One region of the Streptosporangium roseum DSM 43021 genome, then DNA from elsewhere that is predicted to be linked to it. Evidence: predicted binding sites of a transcription regulator. Region 1 holds the regulator's gene; each other region holds the start of a gene.
The links. The regulator HrcA, encoded in region 1, represses chaperone genes, less so after heat shock. The targets are predictions, from matches to a motif close to TTGGCACTCTCNNNNNGAGAGTGCCAA.
Positions count from the first base shown of each region.

Region 2: the regulator HrcA is predicted to act here: its motif matches at 1,322-1,348, upstream of groL (chaperonin GroEL).
Region 3: the regulator HrcA is predicted to act here: its motif matches at 1,910-1,936, upstream of groES (co-chaperone GroES).

Region 1 covers NC_013595.1:2,474,675-2,477,949, forward strand. The annotation lists gene SROS_RS11065 (DUF3097 domain-containing protein) at 1-297, opposite strand, end outside; gene SROS_RS11070 (hypothetical protein) at 353-1,090, opposite strand; gene hrcA (heat-inducible transcriptional repressor HrcA) at 1,274-2,287, shown strand; gene dnaJ (molecular chaperone DnaJ) at 2,300-3,275, shown strand, end outside.
Region 2 covers NC_013595.1:9,842,403-9,845,677, forward strand. The annotation lists gene groL (chaperonin GroEL) at 1-1,211, opposite strand, end outside; gene SROS_RS43020 (cold-shock protein) at 1,553-1,753, opposite strand; gene SROS_RS43025 (MoaD/ThiS family protein) at 2,072-2,347, opposite strand; gene thrC (threonine synthase) at 2,371-3,275, opposite strand, start outside.
Region 3 covers NC_013595.1:1,176,195-1,179,469, reverse strand. The annotation lists gene groL (chaperonin GroEL) at 1-1,418, opposite strand, end outside; gene groES (co-chaperone GroES) at 1,508-1,819, opposite strand; gene SROS_RS05520 (Uma2 family endonuclease) at 2,207-2,845, shown strand; gene SROS_RS05515 (class I SAM-dependent methyltransferase) at 2,865-3,275, shown strand, end outside.

The sequences.
Region 1 (3,275 bases):
GCCCTCCACCGCGATCGAGCCCGAGGCGCTCCGCCTCGGGCCCCGTGGCGCGGCTGCGGGCCGTACCAGCGTCACCACCTTGCCCTCCAGGAGGAACGCGGCGGGCTCCAGCGGGAACAGCCGCCGTCGCCCGAACCGGTCCTCCAGCGTGACGGCCTCCTTGTCGCAGGCCACCACGGCGCCGCAGAAGCCGCCGTCGGCGTCCTCCACGACCAGGTCGAGCTCTGCGGGGACCTGGGGGATCTTCCCCCTGAGGGGGCGCCGCCAGTCTTCCGCCAGCACGTCACGCTCGTACATCACCGACCGCCCACTCTCTCGTCAGGGATCAAGTGGACGGTAGCAAAAGCCGCGATCACCTGCCGTACGGTCCCGGCTGTCCCCACTGTCCCGCGGCGGCGGCGGCCTGGCGCTTGCGGGCGCCGCTCCGCTTCACCAGCACGACGATCGTCACGATGACGGCCAGCAGGAAGCCCAGGCCCGGCACCGCGAACAGGGCGACGGCCCCGCCGACCACCGAGTCGGCGGCGAGCTCCTTGCCGACGCCGAACTTGGCGCTCGCCCCCTCGGAGGTGGTGCAGGTGAGCGGGTAGTCGCCGGCCTTGTCCACCCCCACCCGCAGGGCCAGCTCCCAGATGACGCCGTCGGAGGTAACGGTCTGGTCCAGGCTCGGCTGCTGGAGCCTGACGGCCCCCGGATCGCCCTGGATCTGGCACTCGAACTTGGTGCCCGTCGCGGCGGAGACGTAGATGGCGGGCTTGTCCGCCGGGTCGAGCTTGACCGTCACGGTCTGGCCCGGTGCGAACGAGCTGGTGGGCGCGGCGTCGGTGATCGCGCTGAAGATGCCGCCGGCGAAGCCGGCGATACCGACGATCACGCTGAGCACGAAGACGAGCCAGGCACCGACGATCCAGCCGATGCCGGGCTTGACCTTCGTCTTCGGCGGCGGGCCCTGGGGTGCCCCGTAACCGGGAGGCGCGTATCCGTAGGGAGGGGCGCCCTGGGGCTGCTGGCCGTAGGGCTGCTGGGGGGCGCCGTAACCGGGGGCGCCGGAGTGGGCGCCCCCGGAGGGGGATACGAAATCGTTGGACATGTCGTAAATTGTGGGGCTTGCCGCTTGTATACCGATAGCAGTTGACTTGCTACCCGCTTGGCCCCATCATCCTGACGCCGTGTTATCGCACCCCGTGGGTTGGAGCCGTACACTTGGCACTCGGGAACACAGAGTGCCAGACCTGGCGTTTTACGTTCGGGCGCAGGCAGGGAGGTGAGCGCGTTGGTCGACGACCGCAAGCTGGCGGTGCTTCGCGCCATCGTCGAGGATTACGTGTCCACCAACGAGCCGGTGGGTTCCAAGGCTCTCGTCGAACGTCACAACCTCGGCGTCTCGTCGGCGACCATCCGCAACGACATGGCGGTGCTGGAGGAGCAGGGCTACATCGCCCAGCCCCACACCAGCGCCGGCCGGGTGCCCACCGACAAGGGCTACCGGCTGTTCGTCGACCGGCTCTCGCAGGTGAAGCCGTTGTCGAGCGCGGAGCGGAAGGCCATCGAGACCTTCCTCGCCGGCGCCGTGGACATCGACGACGTCGTGATGCGCACGGTGCGGCTGCTGGCGCAGCTCACCCGGCAGGTCGCCGTCGTGCAGTACCCCACGCTGACCAACTCCACGATCCGGCATGTCGAGCTGGTCCCGCTGAGCGAGCGCAGGCTGATGTTCGTGCTCATCACCAACACCGGGCGGGTCGAGCAGCGCGTGGTCGAGCTTCCCGACGTGGTCGACGAGACCCGCGTCGCCCACCTCCGCGCGACGCTCAACGCCTGCCTGGACGGGTGCGGGCTGGCCAGGGTCCCCGACATGGTCGCCGACCTGCCCGAACGGCTTCCGGTGGAGGACCGTCCGCTGGCGGCCACCGTCCTGTCGGTGCTGTTGGAGTCCCTCGTGGACCGGCATGATGAAAAGATCGTTTTCGCCGGGGCGGCCAACCTCGCGGGAGCCGACTTCACCGTCGGGCTCCGTGATGTGCTGGAGGCCCTGGAAGAGCAGGTGGTGCTCATGCGCCTGCTCGGTGAGACCTCCGATCTGTCGGCGCTGACGGTGCGGATCGGCTCTGAGAACCCCTACACCGGGCTCCAGGGCACGTCGCTCGTCGCCGCCGGATACGGTTCGGGGGACAAGCAACTGGCCCGGCTCGGTGTGCTGGGTCCGACGCGAATGGACTACCCGGTCACGATGGGCGCGGTGCGCGCGGTGGCACGCTACGTCAGCCAGATCCTGGCTGCATCCTAAGAGGTCAACTAAGTGGCTAAGAGCGACTACTACGGCACCCTCGGGGTGCGCCGTGACGCCAGTGCGGAAGAGATCAAGAAGGCCTACCGCCGTCTGGCGCGGGAGCTGCATCCCGACGTGAACCCCGACCCTGAGACTCAGGAGCGGTTCAAGGACATCACGCAGGCCTACGAGGTCCTGTCCGACCCCAACAAGCGCCAGATGTACGACATGGGCGCCGATCCGTTCGCCTCGGGCGCGGGTGCGGGCGCAGGAGGCTTCGGCGCGGGCTTCCCGTTCAGCGACATCATGGACGCCTTCTTCGGCGCGGCCGGCGGCGGCGGTGGCCGCGGTCCCAGGTCACGTGCCCGCCGGGGCCGCAACGCCACCATCCGGGTGGAGCTCGACCTGCGCGAGTCGGCCTTCGGCACCACCCGCGAGCTGGTCGTCGACACCGCCGTGCTCTGCGAGGTCTGCACGGGCTCCGGCGCCGCGGCCGGCACCCACCCCGACACCTGCGACATGTGCCACGGCCGGGGTGAGGTCTCCCAGGTCACCCGGTCCTTCCTCGGCCAGGTCATGACCTCCCGCCCCTGCCCCCAGTGCGGCGGGTTCGGCTCGATCATCCGCAACCCCTGCCAGGAGTGCTCCGGCGACGGCCGGGTCCGCACGCGGCGGACCATCAAGGTCCGCATCCCGGCCGGCGTGGAGGACGGCACCCACATCCAGCTCGCCGGCGAGGGTGAGATCGGCCCGGGCGGCGGCCCGCCCGGCGACCTGTTCCTGGAGATCGTCGAGCGCGCGCACGAGATCTTCGAGCGCCGGGGCGACGACCTGCACTGCACCGTGCAGATCCCGATGACCGCCGCCGCACTCGGCACCATCCTGACCATGGAGACGCTCGACGGCGCGGAGGAGCTCGACATCCGGCCGGGGACCCAGTCCGGGCAGACCATCCCCCTCTACGGCCGCGGCGTCCAGCGCCTCAACGAGACCGGCCGCGGCGACC
Region 2 (3,275 bases), 3.0 Mb from region 1:
GCCTTCGCGTTGCGAACGGCGTCCTCGATGCGGTGCTTGCGCTCCTTGAGCTCGACCTCGGTCGCCGCGCCGGCCTTGATGACGGCCACGCCGCCGGCCAGCTTGGCCAGACGCTCCTGGAGCTTCTCGCGGTCGTAGTCGGAGTCGGTGTTGTCGATCTCGGCGCGGATCTGGTTGACCCGGCCGGCGATCTGCTCGGCGTCGCCGCCACCGTCGACGATGGTGGTCTCGTCCTTGGTGACGATGACCTGGCGGGCGCGGCCGAGCTGGTCCAGCGTGGTGGACTCCAGCTTGAGGCCGAGGTCCTCGCTGATGACCTGGGCACCGGTCAGGATGCCGATGTCGCCCAGCATGGCCTTGCGGCGGTCACCGAAGCCCGGCGCCTTGACCGCGACCGAGCGGAACAGGCCACGGATCTTGTTGACGACCAGGGTGGCCAGGGCCTCGCCCTCGATGTCCTCGGCGATGATCAGCAGCGGCTTGCCGGCCTGCACGACCTTGTCGAGGACCGGGAGCAGGTCCTTGTTGGCGGAGATCTTGGAGTTGACGACGAGGATGTACGGGTCGTCGAGGACGGCCTCCATACGCTCCGGGTCGGTGACGAAGTAGGGCGAGATGTAGCCCTTGTCGAAGCGCATGCCCTCGGTGAGCTCAAGCTCCAGGCCGAAGGTGTTGCTCTCCTCGACGGTGATGACACCTTCCTTGCCGACCTTGTCCATCGCCTCGGCGATCATCTCGCCGATCTGCGGGTCGCCCGCGGAGATGGAGGCGGTGGAGGCGATCTGCGCCTTCGTCTCCACGTCCTTGGCCAGCTTGGAGAGCTCCTCGGAGACGCGCTCGACGGCGGCCTCGATGCCCTTCTTCAGGGACATCGGGTTGGCGCCGGCGGCGACGTTGCGGAGGCCCTCACGTACGAGAGCCTGGGCGAGCACGGTGGCGGTGGTGGTGCCGTCGCCCGCGACGTCGTCGGTCTTCTTGGCGACTTCCTTGACGAGCTCGGCCCCGATCTTCTCCCACGGGTCCTCGAGCTCGATCTCCTTGGCGATGGAGACACCGTCGTTGGTGATCGTGGGTGCGCCCCACTTCTTCTCCAGGACGACGTTACGGCCCTTGGGGCCGAGGGTCACCTTGACGGCGTCCGCGAGCTGGTTCATACCGCGCTCGAGACCGCGCCGGGCGTCCTCGTCAAACGCGATCATCTTGGCTGCCATACGGCTAGACCTCCCAAACGCAGGGTGGCTTGCACCGGATCGAGCCGACGCCCGCGACGGCATGTGGACCCGCGACTCCGTTCGGCGGGTCCCATCGTCTCGATCCAGGGTTGGCACTCTCCAACAGGGAGTGCCAACGAACTGTTTAGCACTCTACCTTGCCGAGTGCAAGCCGTGACGCCCTGACCTGCGTCCAGCTTAGAACGAGGGGCCGCGTTCAGAGCGAAGGCCCGGCCCACCGGTTGGAACGGCGGGCCGGGCCGACATGCAGGAAGATCCGCGCGGACTGCGCTGCCACGGGAGCTTCCGGCATTTCCCGACGAATGGATGGAACGGTCGCGTCAGACCGCCCTGACGGATTCCGCCTGGGGGCCCTTCTGCCCCTGAGTGATCTCGAACTCGACCCGCTGGCCCTGCTCGAGTGCACGATAGCCATCCATCATGATCGCGGAGTAATGGACGAACACATCCTTACCACCGTCTACCGCGATGAAGCCGTAGCCCTTGTCCGCGTTGAACCATTTGACGGTGCCTTGCGCCACTTCCGACTCCTCTTACTGGACTTGAGGACATCGCCCATTCCTCGCGCGAAGTCCGCAATCTCCGAGGCGTAGACATCGCCTACGTCGATCGTTCTCGACCATACCTGTGGGACACCGTAGGGCAACAGAGTCAATCTGAGAACTACCGCTTTACGTACGCATTCAGGGCCGGGGACGAGTTTTGACGGTGCGATTAATTGGTTAAAAATTGCATCATATCTCGTGGCACAGATATGAGCTGACGTCACAAAACACGACACCCGCACGCGGTCAGGCCGCGCGCGGGTGTCGTGGAGAGGCGGTGTGGGCGCCGGGGGATCAGCCCCCCGCGACCGCCGGGATGATGGAGACCTGAACGCCGGACGGCGTGGCGGTGTCAAGGTTGTCCACGAAACGGACGTCCTCATCTCCGACGTAGACGTTGACAAAACGGCGAATCTTGCCCGTTTCATCAAGAATGCGCGCACCGATGCCGGGGAAGTCGGCGTCGAGCTTCTGCAGAACATCCCGCAGGGTCTCGCCCTCTCCGGTCACCTCGGCGGAGCCGTCGGTGTAGGTCCGGAGAATCGTCGGAATCCGCACAGAAACGCTCATAATTCAGTACCTTTCACGAGTTTCTAGGCGATAGCCGTACGGAAAGCGTCAAGAGACGGCCGGATGACGGCGGTGGGGCGAGCGTGGTCCGCCACGGCGTCGAGGGTCTTGAGCCCGTCGCCGGTGTTGAGGACCACGGTCTCGGCCTCCGGGTCGAGCTTTCCCTCGGCGACCAGCTTGCGCAGCACGCCGACGGTGACGCCGCCCGCGGTCTCGGCGAAGATCCCCTCGGTCCTGGCCAGCAGCCGGATCGCGTCGACGACCTCGGCGTCGGTGACGTCCTCCACCGCGCCGCCGGTGCGCCGGGCGATGTCCAGCACGTAGGGGCCGTCGGCCGGGTTGCCGATCGCCAGCGACTTGGCGATGGTGTCCGGCTTGACCGGCCTGATCACGTCGTGGCCGGCCTTGTAGGCGGCGGAGACCGGGGAGCACCCCTCGGCCTGGGCGGCGAAGATCTTGTAGGGCCTGTCCTCGACGAGCCCGAGCGCGATCAGCTCCTTGAACGCCTTGTCGATCTTCGTGAGCTGCGAGCCGGACGCGACCGGGATGACGATCTGGTCGGGGATGCGCCAGCCGAGCTGCTCGGCGATCTCGTAGGCCAGGGTCTTGGAGCCCTCGGCGTAGTAGGGCCGGAGGTTGACGTTGACGAAGCCCCACTTGTCGCCCAGCTCGTCGCCGATGAGCTCGGAGCAGAAGCGGTTCACGTCGTCGTAGGTGCCCTCGATGCCGACGAGCTTGCCGCCGTACACCGAGGCCATGACGATCTTGGCCTCCTCCAGGTCCGCGGGGATGAACACGCAGGCGTCCAGACCGGCCCGGGCGGCGGCCGCGGTCACCGCGCCGGCCAGGTTGCCGGTGGAGGAGCAGGAGAGGGTGTGGAAACCGAAGTTGCGGGCCGCCTCGACGGCAATGGCCACCACGCGGTCCT
Region 3 (3,275 bases), 1.3 Mb from region 1:
TGGCCGCCGGAGAGCTCGGAGACCTTGGTCGTCACGACGTAGCCCTCAAGACCGGCGTTCTCGGCGATCCAGCGGGCCGGCTCGATGAGCGCCTTGCGGACCACGGCGACACCGGTCGCCTCGTCGCCGGACAGGCCGAGGTCGTCCAGGACCTTCGCGACGTGGATGAGCGCGGAGCCACCGCCGGAGACGATGCCCTCCTCGATCGCCGCACGGGTCGCGGAGATGGCGTCCTCAAGGCGGTGCTTCTTCTCCTTGAGCTCCACCTCGGTGGCCGCGCCGACCTTCAGCACGGAGACACCGCCGGCGAGCTTGGCGAGGCGCTCCTGGAGCTTCTCGCGGTCCCAGTCGGAGTCGGACTGCTCGATGGCGTGCCTGATCTCCCGGACCCGGTCGGAGATCGCCTGCTGGTCGCCGGCGCCGTCCACGACCGTGGTGGAGTCCTTGGTGATCACGACGCGGCGGGCGGTGCCGAGCACCTCGAGGCCGACGTTCTCCAGCTTGAGACCGACCTCCTCGCTGACGACCTCGCCGCCGGTGAGGATCGCGATGTCCTGCAGCATGGCCTTACGGCGGTCGCCGAAGCCCGGCGCCTTGACGGCGACGGAGGTGAAGGTGCCGCGGATCTTGTTGGTGACCAGGACGGCCAGGGCCTCACCCTCGACGTCCTCGGCGATGACGAGCAGCGCCTTCTTGGTCTGCGCGATCTTCTCCAGCAGCGGCAGGAAGTCGGCGACGGAGGAGACCTTGCCCTGGGTGATCAGGATGTAGGGGTCCTCCAGGACCGCCTCCATCCGCTCCTGGTCGGTGACCATGTAGGGCGACAGGTAGCCCTTGTCGAACTGGAGACCCTCGGTGAACTCCAGGTCCAGGCCCATGGTGTTGGACTCTTCGACGGTGATGACACCGTCCTTGCCCACCTTGTCGAACGCCTCGGCGATCAGCTCGCCGATCTTGGAGTCCTGCGCGGAGATCGTCGCTACGTTCGCGATCTCCTTCTTGTCCTCGACCGGACGGGCGGACTCGATCAGCCTGTCGCTGACGGCCTTGGCCGCGAGGTCGATGCCGCGCTTGAGGGAGAGCGGCTGGGCGCCGGCGGCGACGTTGCGCAGACCCTCGCGGACCATCGCCTGGGCGAGGACCGTGGCGGTGGTCGTGCCGTCACCGGCGACGTCGTTGGTCTTGGTGGCGACTTCCTTGGCGAGCTGGGCGCCGAGGTTCTCGTACGGAGCCTCCAGCTCGACCTCGCGGGCGATGGTGACACCGTCGTTGGTGATGGTCGGCGCACCGAACTTCTTGTCGATGACGACGTTGCGGCCACGCGGGCCGAGGGTCACCTTCACGGCGTCCGCCAGGGCGTTCACACCACGCTCAAGAGCGCGGCGTGCGTCCTCCTCGAACGACAGGATCTTCGGCATGTCAATCCTCTCTGAAGTACGTCGGCGCATCAAAGCCCCGGGCGCTCACGCGACCCGGGGCTCGATACGTCATCTTTTATGAAGCTTGTTTACTTCTCGATGATGGCGAGCACGTCACGAGCGGAGAGCACCAGGTACTCCTCGCCGCCGTACTTCACCTCGGTGCCGCCGTACTTGCTGTAGAGGACGATGTCGCCCTCCTTGACGTCGAGCGGAATCCGCTTGTCGCCGTCCTCGTCCCAGTTGCCGGGGCCCACCGCGAGGACCTTGCCCTCCTGCGGCTTCTCCTTGGCGGTGTCCGGGATCACGAGGCCGGAAGCGGTGGTCTGCTCGGCCTCAAGCGGCTGGACCACAATGCGGTCGCCGAGCGGCTTAACGGGAACCTTGGTGGCGGTCGTCACGTCGGACCTCCCCTTCAGATTTGAATGATCTAGAAGAGGCGACCAGCGGTCTGCCGTCGCGGGAGTCAGACCTGCCTCGTCGCATATGATTTGGCACTCTCAAGGGGAGAGTGCCAATACGGAACAGTATGCAAGTAGGCCTTGACAGTCAACACGAACCGCCCTGATGCGCTTCCCGCGAACAACATCGCCCCCTCCGCCGGGCCGCCCGCCCCCTCCGGAGGGGGACACCGGAGGCCCGCGCCCGCAGGCCATCACCGTGAACTGCGCCGTTTCCGGACGTCACCCCCCCGATTCGGGGAACATACAGGGGGACGGGGCGGACTCCGACGGGAATGTGACTCAATGGCCACACACGGTGACGACGACGACGCTACGGTGGACGACGTGACCAGCACGATAAGCGAGGAAGCGGACACGCTGCGTAAGAACGGCGGCCTGCTCACCAACTGGCCGTATCCGCCGTCCGGCGGATGGGCGGCCGACGACCTCGACCGCCTCCCCGAGGAGGGCCCCAACGGCGAGCTGGACTTCTTCAAGCACGTCGAACTCGTCGATGGAGCCCTCATCTTCATGTCCCCCCAGAAGCGCTTCCACGATGTCGTGATCCGGAGACTCGCGAGCAGTTTCGAGGCCCAGGCGCCCGAACGCCTCGCGGTGGCCACGCAGATGGACGTCACCCTCGGTGTCAGGCAGCGCCCCTGCCCCGATGTGCTCCTCATCGACGCCACCCTGGACCATGACCACGACCGCACTTCGTACACCCCCGAGGAGGTCCACCTGGTCGTGGAGGTGGTCTCCCCCGAGTCCAAGCTCCGTGACCGCGAGGTCAAACCTCCCCGGTATGCGGCAGCCGGAATCGCGCACTTCTGGCGGATCGAAGAGGAAGGCGGCAAACCAGTGGTCTACGTCTACGAACTCGACCCCGCCACCCGCGCCTACGTACCCACCGGCATCCATCACGGCAGACTCTCGCTGGAGGTGCCGTTCCCCTTTGAGATCGACCTGGCCGACCTGCTGAGCTGAGGCGGTAGCGTCGGGTGGCGTGGACCTTGACGCATTCCGGGAGCTGCTGACACCGCGTGGCCAGGAGGCCCTCGGGGCGGCGGCCCAGCTCGTGGGCGACGACCCGGTGGCGGCGGTGACGCGGCTCAGGAAGACCTACGACGCCCACCTGACCTCGGCCGCGCTCACGCAGGCCATGCTCAGGCGGCGCGCGAGGGAGAAGTTCGGCGCCGACGCCGACCTCATGTACTTCACCTCCGGCGGCCTGGAGCAGGCCACCCGCCGTGAGGTGGCCGACCACCGGGCCCGCCGCATCGCCCCGGGCTCCCGGGTGGCCGACGTCTGCTGCGGTATCGGCGGGGACCTCCTCGCGCTGGCCAGGGCCGGATGCGAGGTGGAGGCCGTGGACGCCGACCCGCTCACCGCGGCGATCGCCCAGGCCAACGCCGAC